Regions from separate parts of the Streptomyces sp. NPDC097617 genome, predicted to be linked through region 1. Evidence: riboswitches for the same ligand, from Rfam matches in the RefSeq annotation. Region 1 holds a riboswitch; the other holds the start of a gene.
The links. A riboswitch is a leader RNA that binds a small molecule or an ion and turns the genes downstream of it on or off. The one in region 1 is predicted to bind glycine.
Positions count from the first base shown of each region.

Region 2: another riboswitch for glycine. It lies ahead of gcvT (glycine cleavage system aminomethyltransferase GcvT); the one in region 1 lies ahead of gcvP (aminomethyl-transferring glycine dehydrogenase).

Region 1 covers NZ_JBIWCL010000035.1:8,216-18,271, forward strand. The annotation lists gene ACIQZO_RS36520 (MerR family transcriptional regulator) at 1-577, shown strand, start outside; gene ACIQZO_RS36525 (DNA polymerase IV) at 621-2,102, shown strand; gene ACIQZO_RS36530 (PRC-barrel domain-containing protein) at 2,106-2,471, opposite strand; glycine riboswitch at 2,584-2,682, shown strand; gene gcvP (aminomethyl-transferring glycine dehydrogenase) at 2,879-5,773, shown strand; gene ACIQZO_RS36540 (DUF5999 family protein) at 5,853-6,041, opposite strand; gene ACIQZO_RS36545 (hypothetical protein) at 6,303-6,923, opposite strand; gene ACIQZO_RS36550 (glutamate-cysteine ligase family protein) at 7,411-8,943, shown strand; gene ACIQZO_RS36555 (CPBP family intramembrane glutamic endopeptidase) at 9,108-9,947, shown strand; gene ACIQZO_RS36560 (hypothetical protein) at 10,040-10,056, shown strand, end outside.
Region 2 covers NZ_JBIWCL010000013.1:140,044-150,099, reverse strand. The annotation lists gene ACIQZO_RS21810 (ABC transporter permease) at 1-99, opposite strand, end outside; gene ACIQZO_RS21805 (ABC transporter substrate-binding protein) at 231-2,009, opposite strand; gene ACIQZO_RS21800 (ABC transporter permease) at 2,084-3,079, opposite strand; gene ACIQZO_RS21795 (enhanced serine sensitivity protein SseB C-terminal domain-containing protein) at 3,526-4,266, opposite strand; gene ACIQZO_RS21790 (enhanced serine sensitivity protein SseB) at 4,359-5,093, opposite strand; gene ACIQZO_RS21785 (AAA family ATPase) at 5,183-5,839, opposite strand; glycine riboswitch at 6,046-6,149, shown strand; gene gcvT (glycine cleavage system aminomethyltransferase GcvT) at 6,322-7,437, shown strand; gene gcvH (glycine cleavage system protein GcvH) at 7,539-7,919, shown strand; gene glyA (serine hydroxymethyltransferase) at 7,935-9,191, shown strand; gene ACIQZO_RS21765 (L-serine ammonia-lyase) at 9,545-10,056, shown strand, end outside.

The DNA.
Region 1 (10,056 bases):
CCCGCTGCACGGCGGTGCGGTCGGCACCGCGCGCCGTCAGCCGGAGTCGACACCGGTCGGACCGGTGGGCGGCGACCCGGAGCCCGAGCAGATCGGATACCGCGGGCCGACGGCGTGCGCCGCGGCCGGCATCACGTACCGGCAGCTCGACTACTGGGCACGCACCGGGCTGGTGGAGCCCAGTGTGCGGGCCGCGCACGGATCGGGCGCGCAGCGTCTCTACAGCTTCCGCGACGTCGTGGTCCTCAAGATCGTGAAGCGGTTCCTGGACACCGGTGTGGCGCTGCAGAACATCCGCACGGCGGTGCAGCACCTGCAGGACCGCGAGCTCTCGGACCTCGAACGGATGACGCTGATGAGCGACGGCGCCACCGTGTACGAGTGCACCTCGCCGGATCAGGTCGTCAGCCTGCTCCAGGGCGGGCAGGGCGTCTTCGGCATCGCCGTGGGCGTGGTCTGGCGCGACGTCGAGAGCGCGCTGGCCCAGCTGCACGGCGAGCGTGTGGACACCGGGGAGACCCTGGTGCGGCACAACCCGACGGACGAGCTCGCCGCCCGCCGCAACCGGGCCGTCTGAGCCGAGCCCGAGCGTTGTCAGTGGCGTAGGGCAACATCGGGCTGTGAGAGCCGCGCCGACCATCCTGCATCTGGACATGGATGCCTTCTACGCCTCCGTCGAGCAGGCGTCGAAGCCGAGCCTGCGGGGGAAGGCCGTCATCGTCGGGGGGCTCGGACCGCGCGGGGTCGTCGCCACCGCCTCGTACGAGGCGAGGCGATTCGGTGTGCACTCGGCGATGCCGATGGGTCAGGCGAGGCGGCTGTGCCCGAACGGCGCGTGCCTCATTCCTCGCTTCAGCCTCTACCGGCAGGTCAGCGATGTCGTGATGGCCATGCTGCGGGAGCTGTCGCCGCTGGTGGAGCCGCTGAGCCTGGACGAAGCCTTCGTGGACCTGGAGGCGGGCGGAGTCGCCTTCGACGCGCGGACCGCCCGGGAGACGGGGGAGCGGCTGCGGGCCGATATCCGGGCCGCCACGGGGCTCAGCGGGTCGGTGGGGTTGGCCGGGTCGAAGATGCTGGCCAAGGTTGCCTCCGAGGAGGCCAAGCCGGCCGGGCTGCTACTGATCGAGCCGGGGACGGAGCGAGAGCTGCTCGCACCGATGTCCGTACGGACCCTGCCCGGGGTGGGGCCGGCCACGGGCGAGCACCTGCGCCGGGCCGGGATCACCCTGGTGGGGGAGCTGGTGGAGGCCGGGGAGGACGAGCTCGTCCGGATGGTCGGCCGCTCGGCCGGTGCCGGGCTGTACCGGATGGCGCTGGGGCTGGACGACCGGCCGGTGGTCGCGGAGCGGGACGCGAAGTCGGTGTCGGTCGAGGACACCTTCGACGTGGACCTGCACGACCGGGTACGGATCCGCGGCGAGGTGCAGCGGCTCGCCGACCGGTGTGTGCGGCGGCTGCGGGGCTCCGGGCACTCGGGGCGCACGATCGTGCTCAAGGTGAGGCGGTACGACTTCTCCACGCTGACGCGGTCCGAGACGCTGCGCGGGCCCACGGACGACCCGGCGGTGGTGCGGGAGGCCGCGGCGCGGCTCCTGGAGGGTGTGGATACCACGGGTGGCGTGCGGCTGCTGGGGGTCGGGGTGACGGGGCTCGCGGACTACACGCAGGAGGACCTGTTCGCGCAGTCGCTCGCCGCTGAGCCGGACGGGGCGGACAGGGCGGAGGGTGCGGACGGGGCGGACAGGGCGGACGGGGCGGAGGGTGCGGCCGGGGCGGACGCGGCGGAGGGTGCGGCCGGGTCCGGAGCGGAAGCCGTGGCGGCCGGTACCCCCGAGGCGGGGGCCGAGGGCACCACCGGGGCCCATGAGGCCTTGGAGACGCCTGGGGAGCCGGAGCCGTCGCCCGAGCGGCGCTGGACGGCAGGGAGCGACGTACGGCATGCCGTGTACGGGCCCGGATGGGTACAGGGCAGCGGGGTCGGGCGGGTGACCGTACGGTTCGAGCAGCCCGGATCGGAGCCCGGCCGGGTGCGGACCTTCCGGGTGGACGACCCCGAACTGGAGCCGTCCGATCCGCTGCCGCTGGTGGGGGAGGGGCCGTAGGCCCTAGCTCTCGTCGCCCGCCAGGTGGCCGAAGTCGCGGTGGAAGTCCGACGGGAGGGTCGTGTCCAGGCCGTAGTGGTGGTAGAGCTGCAGCTCCTGTTCGGGGGAGAGGTGGCGGCCGACGCCGAAATCCGGGGCGTCCCTGATGAGAGCGCGTTCGAAGGGCACCCGGAGGGTGTCGCCGACCAGCTCGCTCGGTTCCAGCGGGACGAAGGCGTCCCGGCTGAAGAGCCCTGTGCGGACCGCGGCCCATTCGGGCACACCTGTGGCATCGTCGAGGTAGACCTCGTCGATGGTGCCGATCTTGGTGCCATTGCGGTCGAACGCCTTGCGGCCGATCAGGCTGCGCGGATCGATGTCGGTCTGCACGGTCCCTCCAAAAGGTCGCAACTGCTCCGTAATGACTACAGAAGTGCATATCCGCAGCAGAGGCCACTCGAGGAGGGGCCGGAACCTCGCTGGTACGCTGGTGAACGGCTGTCGACCCTGTGCGGGAGAGTCCTCCGAGTGAACGAGACGGAGGCGCCGAAGGAGCAAATCCTCCCCGGAATCTCTCAGGCATACGTACCGCACGGACGAGGCCACTCTGGAAAGCAGGAGCGGGTACCGGGTGCGCAGTGCCGGTCCCACTCCTCACCGACGGTGAAAGCCGGAGAGCTCGGGCGACCCCCGCGACTCCGGTGAAACTCTCAGGTGCAGATGACAGAGGGGGAGGCCGTCCGGGTGCCCGCGCCGTGGTGCCCCTCGCAGGTCATACGACCAGGAGGCCTCCGTACATGACCGCCAACCGCATTCCGCTCTCCCAGCTGGAGCGAGGCATCCCCTTCGAACAGCGCCACATCGGCCCGGATGCCGAGGCGCAGGCGAAGATGCTCGCCCAGGTGGGCTACGGCTCCCTGGACGAACTGACCGCTGCCGCGGTCCCGGATGTGATCAAGACCGCCGAGGGCCTCAACCTGCCCGAGGCGCGCACCGAGGCCGAGGTACTGGCCGAGCTGCGCTCGCTCGCCGACCGCAACCAGGTCCTCTCCCCGATGATCGGCCTCGGCTACTACGGCACCTTCACGCCGCCGGTGATCCTGCGCAACGTCATGGAGAACCCGGCCTGGTACACGGCGTACACGCCGTACCAGCCGGAGATCTCGCAGGGCCGCCTGGAAGCGCTCCTGAACTTCCAGACGGTCGTCGCCGACCTGACCGGGCTGCCGACCTCGGGCGCCTCGCTGCTCGACGAGGGCACCGCGGCCGCCGAGGCCATGACGCTGGCCCGCCGCGTGGGCAAGGCCAAGGGCAACATCTTCCTGGTCGACGCCGACGCCCTGCCGCAGACCATCGCCGTCATCGAGACCCGCGCCGAGCCGATCGGCATCGAGATCGTCGTCGCCGACCTGTCCGACGGCATCCCGGCCGAGGTCGCCCAGCGCGGCGTCTACGGCGTGCTGGTCCAGTACCCGGGCGCCTCCGGTGCCGTACGGGACATCAAGCCGGTCATCGACCAGGCGCACGGCCTCGGCGCGATCGTCGCCGTCTCCGCGGACCTGCTCGCCCTGACCCTGCTGACCTCCCCGGGCGCCCTGGGCGCGGACATCGCCGTCGGCACCACCCAGCGCTTCGGCGTCCCGATGGGCTTCGGCGGACCGCACGCCGGCTACATGGCCGTCCAGGACAAGCACGCCCGCTCGCTGCCCGGCCGCCTCGTCGGCGTCTCCGTGGACGCGGACGGCAACAAGGCGTACCGCCTGGCGCTGCAGACCCGTGAGCAGCACATCCGCCGCGAGAAGGCCACCAGCAACATCTGTACCGCACAGGTGCTGCTCGCCGTCATGGCCGGCATGTACGCCGTCTACCACGGCCCGGACGGCCTGCGGACGATCGCGAGCCGCACCCACCGCTACGCCGTCCTGCTCGCCGCGGGCCTGACGGCCGGCGGGGTCGAGATCGTGCACGGCTCGTACTTCGACACGATCACCGCCCGCGTCCCGGGCCGCGCGGCCGAGGTCGTCGCCGCCGCCCGCGAGGGCGGGGTCAACCTGTTCCAGGTGGACGCCGACCTCGTCTCCGTCGCCTGCGACGAGACCACCCTGCGCGCCGACATCGAGGCCGTCTGGGCCGCCTTCGGCGTGAGCGGGGACGCCGCAGACATTACGGCCCTCGACGCGACCGCCGCCGACACGCTGCCCGAGGGCCTGCTGCGCTCGGACGCGTACCTGACGCACCCGGTCTTCCACCAGCACCGCTCCGAGACCGCGATGCTGCGCTACCTGCGCAAGCTCTCGGACAAGGACTACGCGCTGGACCGCGGCATGATCCCGCTGGGCTCCTGCACCATGAAGCTCAACGCGACGACCGAGATGGAGCCGGTGACCTGGCCCGAGTTCGGTCAGCTGCACCCCTTCGCCCCAGTGGAGCAGGCCGAGGGCTACCTCACGCTCATCACCGAGCTGGAGGAACGTCTCTGCGAGGTGACCGGCTACGACAAGGTCTCCATCCAGCCCAACGCCGGCTCCCAGGGCGAGCTCGCCGGCCTGCTGGCCGTCCGCGCCTACCACCGCGCCCATGGCGACGAGCAGCGCACCGTCTGCCTGATCCCGTCCTCCGCGCACGGCACCAACGCCGCGAGCGCCGTGATGGCCGGTATGAAGGTCGTCGTCGTCAAGACCGCCGACGACGGCGAGGTGGACGCGGCCGACCTGCGCGCCAAGATCGAGCAGCACCGCGACGAGCTCGCCGTGCTCATGATCACGTACCCCTCCACGCACGGTGTGTTCGAGGAGCACGTCGCCGACATCTGCGCCCAGGTGCACGAGGCCGGCGGCCAGGTCTACGTCGACGGCGCCAACCTGAACGCCCTGGTGGGCCTCGCCAAGCCGGGTCACTTCGGCGGCGACGTCTCGCACCTGAACCTGCACAAGACCTTCTGCATCCCGCACGGCGGCGGCGGTCCGGGCGTCGGCCCGGTCGGTGTCCGGGAGCACCTGGCCCCGTACCTGCCGAACCACCCGCTCCAGCCGGCCGCCGGCCCGGCGACGGGCGTCGGTCCGATCTCGGCCGCTCCGTGGGGCTCGGCGGGCATCCTGCCCATCTCCTGGTCGTACGTGCGCCTGATGGGCGGCGAAGGCCTCAAGCGCGCCACCCAGGTGGCCGTGCTCGGCGCCAACTACATCGCCAAGCGCCTGGAGCCGCACTACCCGGTGCTCTACACCGGCCCGGGCAACCTGGTCGCTCACGAATGCATCATCGACCTGCGGCCGCTGTCGAAGTCCACGGGCGTGAGCGTCGACGACATCGCCAAGCGTCTGATCGACTACGGCTTCCACGCGCCGACCATGTCCTTCCCGGTCGCCGGCACGCTGATGATCGAGCCGACGGAGTCCGAGGACCTCGCCGAGATCGACCGCTTCTGCGACGCGATGATCGCCATCCGCGGCGAGATCGAGCGGGTCGCGGGCGGCGAGTGGCCGGCGGACGACAACCCGCTCGCGAACTCCCCGCACACCGCGGCGGCGCTGGGCGGCGAGTGGAACCACGCGTACACCCGCGACGAGGCCGTCTTCCCGGCCGGGGTCACGGCCGCCGAGAAGTACTGGCCGCCGGTGCGCCGCATCGACGGTGCGTTCGGCGACCGGAACCTGGTGTGTTCCTGCCCGCCGCTGGACGAGTACGACGCCTGACATGAACAAGGGGCCGGTCCGGGAGATTTCTCCCGGACCGGCCCCTTCGTCGTTGCCGCGTCGGCCGGCCGCCCGATCGCTACGCCGCCGCGAGCGGTCGGTGCGGGGCGATGATCTGGCCGTCCGGCAGGAGTTCGCCGGTGTCCTCGAAGAGCAGGACGCCATTGCACAGCAGGCTCCAGCCCTGCTCCGGGTGGTTGGCCACCGGGCGAGCTGCCTCCCGGTCGGCGGATTCGGCTGACGGGCAGGCTGGCTGGTGCTGGCACATGGATGCGTTCTTTCGCTGCGGTGTGGTCTGTGTGCTACGGCTCGATGCGTGGTTCATGGCCGTCCCCCTGGGTCATCCCCGCACCCGCGGGGAGCGTGTCATCAGTGTTCCCCCATGACAGCCGCTTCGCAGGGATTTCCCGGCAGCTGTCCTCACAGATTGATGACGCATCACTCGTGCGGGCGGTTCAGGCCAACTCCCCTGTCATTTCGGATGGTTCGCGAGTGGCCCGGGCGGACTAGGCCGAATGGGTGATTCGGGTCAGGCCGCAGGCGCCGCCAGGGTGGGAGGGGTCGGCGCCGTCGCCGGGGTCAGCCGGCGGGTCAGTACGGGCAGCAGCTCGGAGACCGGATGCGGTCGGTACGGGGCGATGCCGGGCGGGGCCGGGGCGAGCGGCACCAGCAGGTCCTCGCCGGCCGGCAGCCCGGCGGCGGCGTTCGCGCCCACCGCCCCGTGCAGCCACAGGGTCAGCATGTAGAGCTCCGGCACCGACAGCAGGCGCGGCTGGTAGCCGGTGGTGAGGGACTCCGCCTGGCGCAGGGCGCGTTCGGTGGCGGCGACGTAGGGTCCTTCGAAGAAATGGGAGAAGACCCAGCCGTCGGGGGTCAGCCGGGTATCGGCCGCCGCGACGTAGCGGTCCCCGCTGCGGATCAGGAACCGCCAGCCGGTGAGCCGCGTGCGGGGCGGCCTGCCGCCGGCCGCGAGGTTGGACATGCCCAGCCGGTCGAGGACGTGCACCGGCAGGGGGAGTTCGGCGGTCAGCGGCCCCTGGATCGCGCGCAGGGCCGGGGTGTGCGCCTCGTGGACGGCGGTGGGGGAACCGAGTGCCGCGAGGACGCTGCGCAGGGCGGGCGCGGGAGCCGGAGGGACATGCAGCGGCATGGTGGGTCGCCTCTCACTTGGGAGACCGGTGGAACGGGGGCAGGTGCGGACTCGCATTCTGGGGCCAGAGGGGGGCCGAGGGGCAATGGCCGCGCGCCAACTCTCTGCCTCGTTTGCGGAGTTTATACGACATGTGTTCACGCAGTGTTTCGGCTAGCTGTCCCGCCTATTGCCGACAAGGCGACTACCGGACCCGCTGACATGGCGTTCATGCCGGATGTGCGCGAACATGTCGCGCTGACCTCGGAGGTTACCGGACGGGGGCTCGGCTGGAAAGCGTCGGTTATCCGAACAAGGCAAAGTCGGAGCGGAATTTGCATGAAGCGACTTGCCAGGTGAATGTGCCGAAGCGCCCTTCGGCCAAACCGGCGCGCGCTCCTCGCCACGCACGCCCCCGGCGCGTTATGGATCATGCTGCCGGGGCATCATCGACCGTAACGCGCGCCTGGGCGTCACGGGCCAGGCCCACTCGAGGAGGGACGCTTCGATGGGGGAGAAGGTCGTGGCAGGCGGATTCGACCTGTCCGATCGGCAGCGGTATCGAAGGAAGCTCCACGAGTGTCTGGAGGGACTGGAGCGGCTCCTGGCGGAGAAGAGGTTCGATCGCCCGAAGAACATGATGGGACTGGAGATCGAGCTGAATCTCGCGGGTGCCGACGGGTTGCCGAGAATGGTGAATGCCCAGGTGCTGGAGCGCATTGCGAGCCCGGATTTCCAGACCGAACTGGGAATGTTCAATCTGGAGGTGAACGTCCTTCCGCACCGGCTCGGCGGCCGGGTATTCGACCAGCTCGCCGAGGAACTCAGCGCCGGGCTCGGCTATGCCCACCGGCAGGCCGCGGAGATCGACGCCGGAGTGGTGATGATCGGCATTCTGCCGACGATCTCCCGCGCGGACCTGGTCACCGCGAACCTTTCGGCAGTGGACCGCTACTCGCTGCTCAACGAGCAGATCCTGATGATGCGCGGGGAGGACTTCACGCTCGACATCGACGGCGTCGAACGGCTGATCTGGACCTCCGGGTCGATCGTGCCCGAGGCCGCCTGCACCTCCGTACAGCTGCACTTGCAGGTGACCCCGGCCCGGTTCTCGGCGGTGTGGAACGCGGCGCAGGTGGTGGCCGCCGCGCAGATAGCCGTCGGTGCCAACTCGCCCTTCCTGTTCGGGCGCGAGCTGTGGCGGGAGTCGCGGCCGCCGCTGTTCACACAGGCCACCGACACCCGGCCGCCCGAACTCCAGGCGCAGGGAGTACGACCGCGCACCTGGTTCGGGGAGCGGTGGGTGGACTCGGCGTACGAGCTCTTCGCCGAGAACGTCCGCTACTTCCCCGCCCTGTTGCCGATATGCGACGAGGAGGAGCCGCTGCGGGTGCTCGCCGAGGGCGGGGTACCGGCCCTGCAGGAGCTGGTCCTGCACAACGGCACGGTCTACCGGTGGAACCGGCCCGTCTACGGGGTCGCCGACGGGGTGCCGCACCTGCGCGTGGAGAACCGGGTGCTGCCGGCCGGGCCGACGGTCGCCGACGTCGTCGCCAACGCCGCCTTCTACTACGGGCTCGTACGCACCCTCGCCGACGAACCGCGCCCGGTGTGGACCCGGCTGCCCTTCGCCGAGGCGGAGGCGAACTTCGACGCGGCCTGCCGGTACGGGATCGACGCGCGGCTGCGGTGGCCGCGCCGGGGCCGGCCCGGGGGACTGGCGAGCGTGCCCGCCGTGCGGCTGGTCCTGGACGAGCTGCTGCCGATGGCGGCGGCGGGGCTGGACGCCTGGGGCATCGAGCCCGCGGACCGGGACCACTACCTCGGCATCATCGAGGAGCGCTGCCGGCGCCGGGTCAACGGGGCGACCTGGCAGGTGGACACCTACCATCGGGCGCTCGCCGGCGGGCTGGAGCGCGACGAGGCGCTGGCCGCGACGACCCGCAGGTACACCGAGCTGATGCACAAGGGCGACCCCGTGCACACCTGGCCGGTGGGGCTGACGGAGGAGGTGGCCGCCCCGGTGCCGGTCGTGCGTTGATCCGCGCGGGAGCACCCCGCCGGACACCCGCCGCGTGCCCGGCGGGGTGCCCGGCGGGGTGCCCGGCGGGGTGCCCGGCGGGGTGCCCGGCCGTGTCCGGCGACGTCCTGTGCTGCCCGGTGACGCCCCCCACGGTGATCCTCCCGGCTCCCCGAGGAGGCAGTATGGGGTGGTCGCAATGGGATCGCAGGACGGAGTCGGGCGTGCGGGCGGAGCCGGAGCCGGTGTTCGTGGGACTGGGCGAGGACGGGCGACGGGGTCTCCTGCGTACCGAGACACTGCTCGTCCTCGCGCTGTCGCTGGGGGCGAGCGGGGTCTCCGCGCTGATCAGCTTCCTCGGCTCGCTCACCAAGCCGGGCGGCCTCAAGGACCAGGCGGCCACGCTCAACGGCTCGTACGCGCCGGGGCGGCCCTGGCTGGACCTCGCTTGGCAGCTGTTCGGCATCGCGAGTGCCCTGGTGCCCGTGCTGCTGGTGGCGCACCTGCTGACCCGCGAGGGTGCGCCCGGGTTGCGGGTGCTGGGCTTCGACCGCACCCGGCCCTGGTGGGACCTGGGCCGGGGCGCGCTCGTCGCGGCGGGCATCGGCAGCGCCGGGCTGGCCTTCTACCTGGGAGCACGGGCCGCCGGATTCAATCTCACGGTGGTGCCGGAGGCGCTGCCCGACGTGTGGTGGAAGTTCCCCGTACTGATCCTCTCCGCGCTGCAGAACTCCGTGGTGGAGGAGGTCATCGTGCTGGCCTACCTGCTGCGGCGGCTCGACCAGCTGGGCTGGTCGCCGATGAGCGCGCTGCTGGCCAGCTCCATCCTGCGCGGCTCCTACCACCTCTACCAGGGCATCGGCGGCTTCATCGGCAACGTGGTCATGGGCGTCGTCTTCGTCCTCGCCTACCGGCGCTGGGGCCGGGTGGCACCGCTCGTCGTCGCCCACGCGCTGCTCGACATCGTGGCCTTCGGCGGGTACGCCCTGCTCGCGGGCAAGGTGGGCTGGCTGCCGACGCCCTGACCCGGAGCGGGTGCCACCCGATCGGCACAGCCGGGCGGTGGCGAACGCCGGGGGCAGTGCGACGCTGAAGGGGGAGCGAGGAGGCGCGCGCTGTGGCTGTTATGGACAC
Region 2 (10,056 bases), on a different contig from region 1:
CATCTTCGGGAAGAGGAAGAAGATTCCGAAGGTCACCAACGAGATGACCAGCAGCATGACGATGACGGAGAAGATCCGTCGGATGAAATATGCAAGCACTGCGCTCGGCCTGGCTGCGGCCCGGGGGCGCCCCCTTCCGGAGAGCGCCCCCAAGCCGTAACCGCGGCCATCACCTGCCCTTCGTGCCTAGCGGGTGTGGCACTGGAACACTGAACTGGACGGACGGACGGTTACTTCACGACACCGAGCGAGGCGTAGTCGTAGCGGCCGTTGTAGGCGTCGGTGGTGTAGGCGTTCGTCAGCCGGGTGCTGCGCCAGGTGATCGTCTTGTCGAAGACGAAGGGCAGGTAGACCGCGGCCTCGGAGACCTTCTGGTTCATGGCCTTGTAGATCTCGCCGGCCTTGTTCGGGTCGGTCTCCGCGATGGCGTCGTCGAACAGCTTGTTGATCGCCGGGTCGTTGAGCTCGGCATAGTTGTTGTTGCCGCTCTGCAGGATGAAGCGACCGTCGACCAGCGGCTGGGAGAAGCCCTGACCGGTCGGGAAGTCGGCGCCCCAGCCCATGATGATGATGCCGTAGTTCTTCTCCTTGACGACCTTCGGCGAACCGATGATCCCGGAGTGCTGGGCGCCGTCGAACTGGTCGACGTCGGCCTCGATGCCGACCTGCTTGAGGGCGTTCTGCAGGGAGACGGCGGTCGCGACCTCGACCGGCTTGTTGTTGCGGACCGCGATGGTGGTCTTGAAGCCGGTCTCCTTGCCGCAGGCCTTCAACGCGGCCTTGGCCTTCTCCAGGTTCGGCTTGCCGTCGTTCTGCAGGACCTCGAACGGGTCGTACTTGGCGTCGGAGCCCTTGATGCCCAGCGGGAGCATGTTGGGGGCGATGTCGCCACCGGCCTGCGGGCCGCCGCGGGCGGTCTGCAGGGACTTCTTGTCGGCCGCGTAGATGACGGCCTTGCGGCACTCGATGTTGTCGAACGGGGCGACGGTCTGCGGCATGACCGCGTACCGGATGAAGCCCGTCTGACCGTTGTCGAGGTTGCCCTTGTGATCCTTCAGCGCGGTGGAGCGGGCCGCCTGGCCGATGCCGGTCGCGTTGATGTCGACGTCGAACTCGCCGTTCATCAGGCGCTTGTCCATGTCGTCCGCGTTCGCCATGAACGTGACCGAGATGCTGTCCGGGAGCGCCTTGCGGATGGTGTCCGACTCGGCCACGAACTTCTCGTTGCGCGAGAGCTTCATGCTCTTGTTGGGCTCGTACGAGTCGATCTTGTACGGGCCGTTGGAGAAGGGCTTCAGGCCGTACTTGGCGGCCGTGTCCTTGTCCTGCTTGACCGGGCTCGCCGCCGGCATCGCCAGCATCTGCTCGAAGTCGCCGTTGGGCGTCGGAAGCTTGAAGATGATGGTCTTCGCGTCCGGGGTCTCGATCGCCTTCAGGCCGAGCTTGTCCGCAGAGGTGTCCTTGTACGGGCCCGGGTACTCGGCCTTCGGGTCCAGGACCTGCTGGATGTAGACCGGGCCGCCGGAGATGACGTCCTGGGCCCAGGTGCGCTCGATGCCGTACTTGATCTCCTGGGCGGTGACGGGCGAGCCGTCCTCCCAGGTGACGTTGTCCTTGAGGGTGTACTTGTAGGTCTTGCCGCCGTCGCTGATCTCGGCCTTGGCGGTGGCGAGGTCGGGGACGAGCTCGGTGCTCTGCTGCCCGGGGGCGGGCTTGAAGCTGACCAGCTGGCGCGTGTAGTAGCGGGAGAAGTCCCACATGAAGCCGTAGTAGCCGCGCTGCGGGTCCCACGAGTCGGCGTCCTGGGTACCGACGAACTTGAGTTCGCCGCCCTTCTTGTCCGCCGCGTTGGAGACCTTGTCGATGCCGGCGTTGAAGGCACTGCCGCCGGCGGCCGCCTTCTCGTCGTTCTTTCCGTTTCCGCCACAGGCGGTCGCGGTCAGCATGGCCGCGAGCACGACGGCGGTGCCGGCGGCCAGTCTGCGCTTCGACGTGCGATGGGTAGTCACGATGCTCGCAACCTTCCGTTGTAGTTCCGGTGTACGTACGGCACGAAGCCGGTTCCTGGTTGGCCCTGCGTCGGCTAGCGGGAGCCCTTCGGGTCGAGGGCGTCACGGACGCCGTCGCCGAAGAGGTTGAAGGCCAGCACGGTGATGAAGATCGCCACGCCGGGGAAGATCATGAAGAGCGGATCGTCCTCGTAGGTACGCACGGCCGTGGAGAGGGTTTCTCCCCAGGACGGCGTTGGCGGCTTGACGCCGACTCCGAGGAAGCTGAGGGCCGCCTCGGTCAGCACGTTGGTGGGGATCATCAGCGTCGCGTAGACCGTGATGGGCGCCACCAGGTTCGGGAGCAGTTCGCGGAAGAGGATGTAGAAGCGGCCGGCACCGAGGCTGCGCGCGGCCTCCACGTACTCGCGTTCGCGCAGCGACAGGGTCTGGCCGCGGACGATGCGGCCGATGTACGGCCAGCCGAAGAAGCCGATGACCAGCACCAGGACGGCGATGCGCAGGCCCGATCCCTCGAAGCCCCAAAGCTTGTTGGGGATGACGGAGATCAGCGCGATGATGAAGAGCAGCTGCGGGAAGGCCAGCAGCAGGTCCATGACCCGGCTGATGGCCGCGTCGACCCAGCCGCCGAAGTAGCCGGCGATGATGCCGAAGAAAGTGCCCAGCGAAACCGCCACGAAGGCGGACAGGAAGGCCACCAGCAGCGAGATCCGGGCGCCGTAGACGATCCGGCTGAAGACGTCGCGTCCGTTGACCGGCTCGATGCCGAGCAGGAAGTCGCCGCTCATACCGCCCCAGTCGCCCATCGGCAGGCCGAGCAGCGGGTCGAGGAGGTCCTCGTGCAGCTCTTCCGGCGGGTGGCCGAAAGCCTTGACGATCAGCGGCGCGAAGATCGCGACGAGGATCAGCAGCAGCACGATGACGCCGCCGGCCAGCGCGACCTTGTCGCGCTTGAGTCGCAGCCAGGCGATCTGCCACGGGGAGCGGCCCTCGATCGCCTTCTGCGGAACCTCGGGGGTGGCCACGGCCGCGGGCTCGGCCGCGCTGGTGTCGTGCAGTGGTGCCGTCATCGTGGTGGGGACCCCTCTCGGCCGACGGTGGCCGGCCCATGCCCGCCGCTGTGGCGGCTTGGTTCAATCGGTGTCGCTGGTGGTGCGATTGGCGAGAAATGTGCCTGAAGTGCACGTGAAGAGCTGGTGCTTGCGCGTTGGACCGGCCTTCGGTGGGGTGGAGTCTTCAACGCCCTCTTGAGCGCCCGCCAGACCTGCCGGGGATGTGATGCGCAACCGTGATCTACGCCTACACCTTCCGTTATCCGAACCCCGGGATCTGTTGAGCGGTGAAACACCGCCCGTTCGGCACGGAACGGACATCTCGCCCAACTGCCCTTTCGGGCGTGAATCTTGGGCGGATTCACCGGATATGCCGAAGGCCGCACCGATGGGACCGGTGCGGCCTTCGAGATGGATGTCTCCATATGCGGATATCGCGGAAGCGGGCCCTCCGGGCCCCCGGGTCAGTACCCGGGTGCCTGGCCCTCACGGTCGTAGAAGGGGCGGGCCTGCGCGCGCAGCCACATCGCCACGGGGTCGTGCTCGTCGGCGAGCGCGACCGTGCACACCGGGACCCCCTCGGGGACCACCCCGACCGACTGGCGCATCATCTCCCGTACGGATTCCAGCGCGGGCGCGGAGGCGTCGTACAGGTCGAGCCCGACCGCGAGGTACGGGGACCCGAGCGCGGGCTGCACCCAGGCGCGGCGCAGCGACCGGACGGCCGGGGTGCGGTGCGCGTGCTGGGTCAGCAGTCCGTAGAACTGCGGGAGCTCGATCGCCGGCTCGGCCAGGCGCAGCGGCCCGGCCGGCATCCGATCCAGACCGGTGGCGATCCGGCGCAGGTCGGCCCAGGGCACGCCGAGGCCGCCGCCCTGTGCGTGCGGGTTGAGCCACAGGCCCCAGCGGTCCGGGTACAGCGCGCGGGCGATGTCCCGCCCGGTGACCACCTCGTAGCCCCGGTTCCAGCCGCTGGCGGCCAGCTCCTGCGGCGAGGTGACGCACGGCGCGTAGCCGAGGCTCTCGACCTCCATACCGCCGTACTGGGCGTCCGGTGAGCCCGGCTGCCCCTGCCAGAGCAGCATCCACAGCCGGCCCTCGGAGAGGGCATGCAGAAGCGACTCGTAACTCTCGTAGCGCCCGGGAGTCACCTGGCGCATCATGTGCTCGACCTGCCCGGCCGCGGCCGTGCCTGACGCACTCACCCGGTACCCCTCTTCGTCCGCCCGTCGCTCCACGCGTGCCCTCCGGCCGGCATCACGCGTGCGGCCAGGAGATGTAACCAGCTTAAGCGGCCCTACGGCAGGTAGAAGGGGCGTACGCGCTCACGAATCCAGTCCGTGACCGGGTCCTGGACGGCGTCCAGCAGGATCAACTGCACGGGCCACGGCGGCGGGACGCGCGTCAGGGCCCGTCCGAGGGCCTCCATCGGCGCGCCCTGCATCTCGGGTTCCCATCCCACCAGGCGGACACCGATGAACAGCTGGGGCGCCCCGCCCTCGACGCTGGCGAGGCAGCGGTGCGCGGCGGCGATCACCCCGGTGGCGCGGAACTCCTCGGCGGCCGCGGCCAGGAAGTCCACCGGGTCGTCCTGCCAGTCGGGCTCGTAGAGCCGGACGCGGCCGCCGGTGGCGGGGCCGTCGAGCGGGCTCCGCCCGGCGCGGCAGAGCTCGGCGACGGCGGGCGGCGGGAGCGGTACGCCGACGGCGCCCTCGGGGTTGAGGGCGAGGCCCAGCTGCGGGGGCAGCCCGCGGGCGAACTCCACGGCGGGAGCCACCGCGAAGTCCATGCCGGGGCCGGCGCAGGCCAGGAACTGGGCCTCGGAGCTGTAGACGGGGACGTACGCCGCTCCGCCGATGTCCATCGTGGGCAGGTCCAGCCCGGCCGTCGTCGCCGCGGCACCGCCCGGCAGCGGCACCCACACCTGGCTGCGCGCGAGGACCTCCAGGATCCGGCCCCCGGCGTCCGGCTGCCCGAGCGCCGCCCCGAGCACCTGCTCCAGCTCATTCCCCGGCCAGCCGCTGCCCTGCATCTGCCCCTGCCCCCGTTGCTGTGTACGTGTGAATCCCGCGCGTGTCGTGCCGAGGTTATCGGGCCCGGGGGCGCGCCGTCCGCCGGGGCTCAGCCGTGGAAGTGGATCCCGGTCACGGCGGCGGCCGAGCGGCGGTCCAGCAGGGTCGCCGAGGCGCAGCCCGCGGGCGGGCGGCCCGCTTCGGCCTCGCGGAGCAGCCGGGTCACCGCGCCGCGGTGGCGGGCGAAGGCGTACGCGGACACCCGGCGGCCGCGCGCGGCCTGGCCGGAGAGCGCCTCCTCGGGGCTGCTGTCCAGCAGGAGCAGGTGCAGCGCCCGGCCGCGGCGGCGCGCGGCGGCCGCGAGCAGCCCCCGTACCCAGCTCTGCGTGCCGCAGTCGTGGACGACCACGGAGGCCCCGGAGCTCAGGATCCGCCACAGCCCCCAGTAGTGGGCGGCGCGCACCAGCGGCCGGTACACCGCGTACGGGAGCGCCGCGGGCATGCGCCGCTCCCAGCGCTCACGGGCGTCCTGGGAGTCGACGGCCCCGCCCTCGGCGGCCGTCCGCTTGATCAGGGTGCTCTTGCCACCGCCGGGCAGGCCGGACACCACGACGATGTCCCCGGCCGCGAAGCCGAGCGGCTCGGGGGTGCGCGCGGCGGGTCCGCGCAGGTCGCGCACGGGGCCGAGACCGGTGTCGGCCGCCTTCCCGCGCTCGCGCGCGCCGCGCTGCGCCGGCACCGCTTCCACGGTTCCCGTCGTCGTCACCACTCCGAATCTCCGCACAGTGTTCGCCTCCCCCGAATCGGGTCACCAGGACCCTTGCCCACTGAGTGTAAAGAGACGGTAATCCGGCGGCCCCGGTTCCGGTCCGACCCTTCGGAGGGCCGTACGAACTTTCGGCCCCCACCGCCCGATGCCGGGCATCGCGTGCAATGATGTGCGCCATCTGGACCAACTGCATACCGGCCGCTTGAATCCGCGCGGGAGAGTCCCGGCACGCCGCAAGGCCGTGCGCGGGCGCCGAAGGAGCAAGAACCTCCCTTGAATCTCTCAGGCCCCGAACCGCGTGGATGAGGCAGATCTGAAAAGCGAGCTGCTGCGCAGCTCCACCCAAGGTGCAAGTCGATGAGACCCGGCGATCTGCTGATCGGTGGAACTCTCGGCGAACCTCTCAGGTTCCGATGACAGATGGGGAGGAACGTCCTCGTCATGTCATGTCGATGCCCTGGGACCCGGGAGCCACACCCATGAGCACTGCCCCCCGCCTGACCGCCCTCGATGCGCTGCACCGCTCGCTCGGTGCGACCATGACCGACTTCGCGGGCTGGGACATGCCGCTGCGGTACGCCAGCGAGCGCGACGAACACAACGCCGTACGCACCAGGGCCGGTCTCTTCGACCTGTCCCACATGGGCGAGATCACGCTGACCGGCCCGGAGGCCGTCAAGGCCCTGGACCACGCGCTGGTCGGCAACATCTCCACCGTCGGTGTCGGCCGCGCCCGCTACACGCACATCTGTCAGGAGGACGGCGGGATCGTCGACGACCTGATCGTCTACCGCCTCGGCGAGACCGAGTACATGGTCGTCGCCAACGCCTCCAACGCCCAGGTCGTCCTGGACGCCCTGACCGAGCGTGCCGCCGGCTTCGACACCGTGGTCCGCGACGACCGCGACGCGTACGCGCTGCTCGCGGTGCAGGGTCCGCAGTCCCCCGGCATCCTGGCGTCCCTGACCGACGCCGACCTGGACGGCCTCAAGTACTACGCCGGCCTGCCGGGCACCGTCGCAGGCGTGCCCGCGCTGATCGCGCGTACGGGCTACACGGGCGAGGACGGCTTCGAGCTGTTCGTCTCCCCCGAGCACGCCGTCGAGCTGTGGCAGGCGCTGACCAAGGCCGGCGAGGGCGTCGGCCTGGTCCCGGCCGGCCTGTCCTGCCGCGACACCCTGCGCCTGGAAGCGGGCATGCCGCTGTACGGGCACGAGCTGACCACCTCCCTCACCCCGTTCGACGCGGGCCTGGGCCGGGTCGTGAAGTTCGAGAAGGAGGGCGACTTCGTCGGCCGCGCCGCGCTGGAGGCCGCCGCCGAGCGGGCCGGCGCGTTGCCGCCGCGCAAGCTGGTCGGTCTGATCGCCGAGGGCCGCCGCGTTCCGCGCGCCGGGTTCCCGGTCGTCGCCGACGGTCAGGTCATCGGCGAGGTCACCTCCGGCGCCCCGTCCCCGACGCTGGGCAAGCCGATCGCGATGGCGTACGTGGACGCGGCGCACGCCGCGCCCGGTACCTCCGGCGTCGGCATCGACATTCGCGGTACGCATGAGCCGTACGAGGTCGTGGCCCTGCCGTTCTACAAGCGGCAGAAGTAGCCCCACGCACCACGTCCGCCGTACGGGAACCCGTACGGCGCCGTCTCAGTACCCAAGACCGCAGTTCGTATCCACTCCCCCGTATCCAGGAGAATCAGGTCATGAGCAACCCCGAGAAGCTGCGTTACACCAAGGAGCACGAGTGGCTGTCGGACGCCGTGGACGGCGTCGCGACGGTCGGTATCACGGAGTTCGCGGCCAACGCGCTCGGTGACGTCGTCTACGCCCAGCTCCCCGAGGTCGGCGAGACCGTGACCGAGGGCGAGACCTGCGGCGAGCTGGAGTCGACGAAGTCGGTCAGCGACCTGTACTCCCCCGTCACCGGTGAGATCGTCGAGGCCAACCAGGACGTCGTGGACGACCCGGCGCTCGTGAACACCGCCCCCTTCGAGGGTGGCTGGCTCTTCAAGGTCCGCCTCTCGGAGGAGCCGAAGGACACGCTGTCCTTCGAGGAGTACACCAAGCTCACCGCCGGTAACTGACCCCAGGGGATCCTGATGTCTGTACTGAACACCCCGCTCCACGAGCTCGACCCGGACGTCGCCGCCGCTGTCGACGCCGAGCTCGTACGCCAGCAGTCCACCCTGGAAATGATCGCGTCGGAGAACTTCGCTCCGGTCGCCGTCATGGAGGCCCAGGGATCGGTCCTGACCAACAAGTACGCCGAGGGCTACCCCGGCCGCCGCTACTACGGCGGCTGCGAGCACGTCGACGTGGTCGAGCAGATCGCCATCGACCGCATCAAGGCGCTGTTCGGCGCCGAGGCCGCGAACGTCCAGCCGCACTCCGGTGCGCAGGCGAACGCCGCCGCGATGTTCGCGCTGATCAAGCCGGGCGACACGATCATGGGCCTGAACCTGGCCCACGGCGGTCACCTGACCCACGGCATGAAGATCAACTTCTCCGGCAAGCTCTACAACGTGGTCCCTTACCACGTCGACGAGACCGGCGAGGTCGACATGGCCGAGGTCGAGCGCCTCGCCAAGGAGTCCAAGCCGCAGCTGATCGTCGCCGGCTGGTCCGCCTACCCGCGCCAGCTGGACTTCGCCGCCTTCCGCCGCATCGCGGACGAGGTCGGCGCGTTCCTGATGGTCGACATGGCGCACTTCGCCGGCCTGGTCGCCGCGGGTCTGCACCCGAACCCGGTGCCGCACGCCCACGTCGTCACCACCACCACGCACAAGACCCTCGGCGGTCCGCGCGGCGGTGTGATCCTGTCGACGCAGGAGCTGGCCAAGAAGATCAACTCCGCGGTCTTCCCCGGTCAGCAGGGCGGTCCGCTGGAGCACGTGATCGCGGCCAAGGCGGTCTCCTTCAAGGTCGCGGCCTCGCCCGAGTTCAAGGAGCGCCAGGAGCGCACCCTGGAGGGTGCGAAGATCCTCGCCGCCCGTCTGGTCCAGGACGACGTCAAGGCCGTGGGCGTGGACGTCCTCACCGGTGGCACCGACGTGCACCTGGTCCTGGTCGACCTGCGCAACTCCGAGCTGGACGGTCAGCAGGCCGAGGACCGCCTCCACGAGGTCGGCATCACGGTCAACCGCAACGCCATCCCGAACGACCCGCGGCCGCCGATGGTCACCTCGGGTCTGCGGATCGGTACGCCGGCGCTGGCCACCCGCGGTTTCGACGCCGAGGCCTTCACCGAGGTCGCCGAGATCATCGCGGCGGCGCTGAAGCCCGCGTACGACGGCGAGGCCCTGAAGGCGCGCGTCTCCGCGCTCGCCGCGAAGTTCCCGCTGTACCCGACGCTCTAGCCGGGGGGCCGGTCACCGGCCACGGAGGGGCCCGGCCTTGTTCCCGCACAGGCCGGGCCCCTCTTTTCTTCTCCGCACACGGCCGCACCCGGCCGTGCGCGGCCCAGCCCTCCCCGCCTCTTCGCCCGCCCCACTGCCCGTCCGACGGCCCCGGCGCCGTCCCCCGCCGGGCGTACGGGCCCCCGGGACCCTGGACCGGCACCCGCCGGCCCCGTCCACGTAATCCATCCCACCTCGTCCGGCAGTCGGGACGTTCACATCGCCGCGTTAAGCTCGTCTACCGGACAAAATCCGAATAATCCGCCGCTCCTGCCCCCCTCCCACCCCACGAGCAGACAAGGGAGTCCGCCACCGTGGCCATCTCCGTCTTCGACCTCTTCTCCATCGGTATCGGCCCCTCCTCCTCCCACACGGTCGGTCCGATGCGGGCCGCGCGCATGTTCGTGACGCGGCTGAAGAAGGACGGCGTGCTGGCCCAGACCGCCTCCGTCCGGGCCGAGCTCTTCGGCTCCCTCGGCGCGACCGGCCACGGACACGGCACCCCCAAGGCGGTGCTGCTCGGCCTGGAGGGCCACTCCCCCCGCACCGTGAACGTCGAGACCGCCGACGACGAGGTCGAGCGCATCCGCAAGAGCGGCCGGCTGCGGCTGCTGGGCGCGGAGATAGGCGATGTCCACGAGATCGCCTTCGACGAGCCGAACCAGCTGATCCTGCACCGCCGGCGCTCCCTGCCGTACCACGCGAACGGCATGACGCTCTTCGCGTACGACAGCGCGGGCACCCCGCTGCTGGAGAAGACCTACTACTCGGTCGGCGGCGGCTTCGTCGTGGACGAGGACGCGGTCGGCGAGGCCCGGATCAAGCT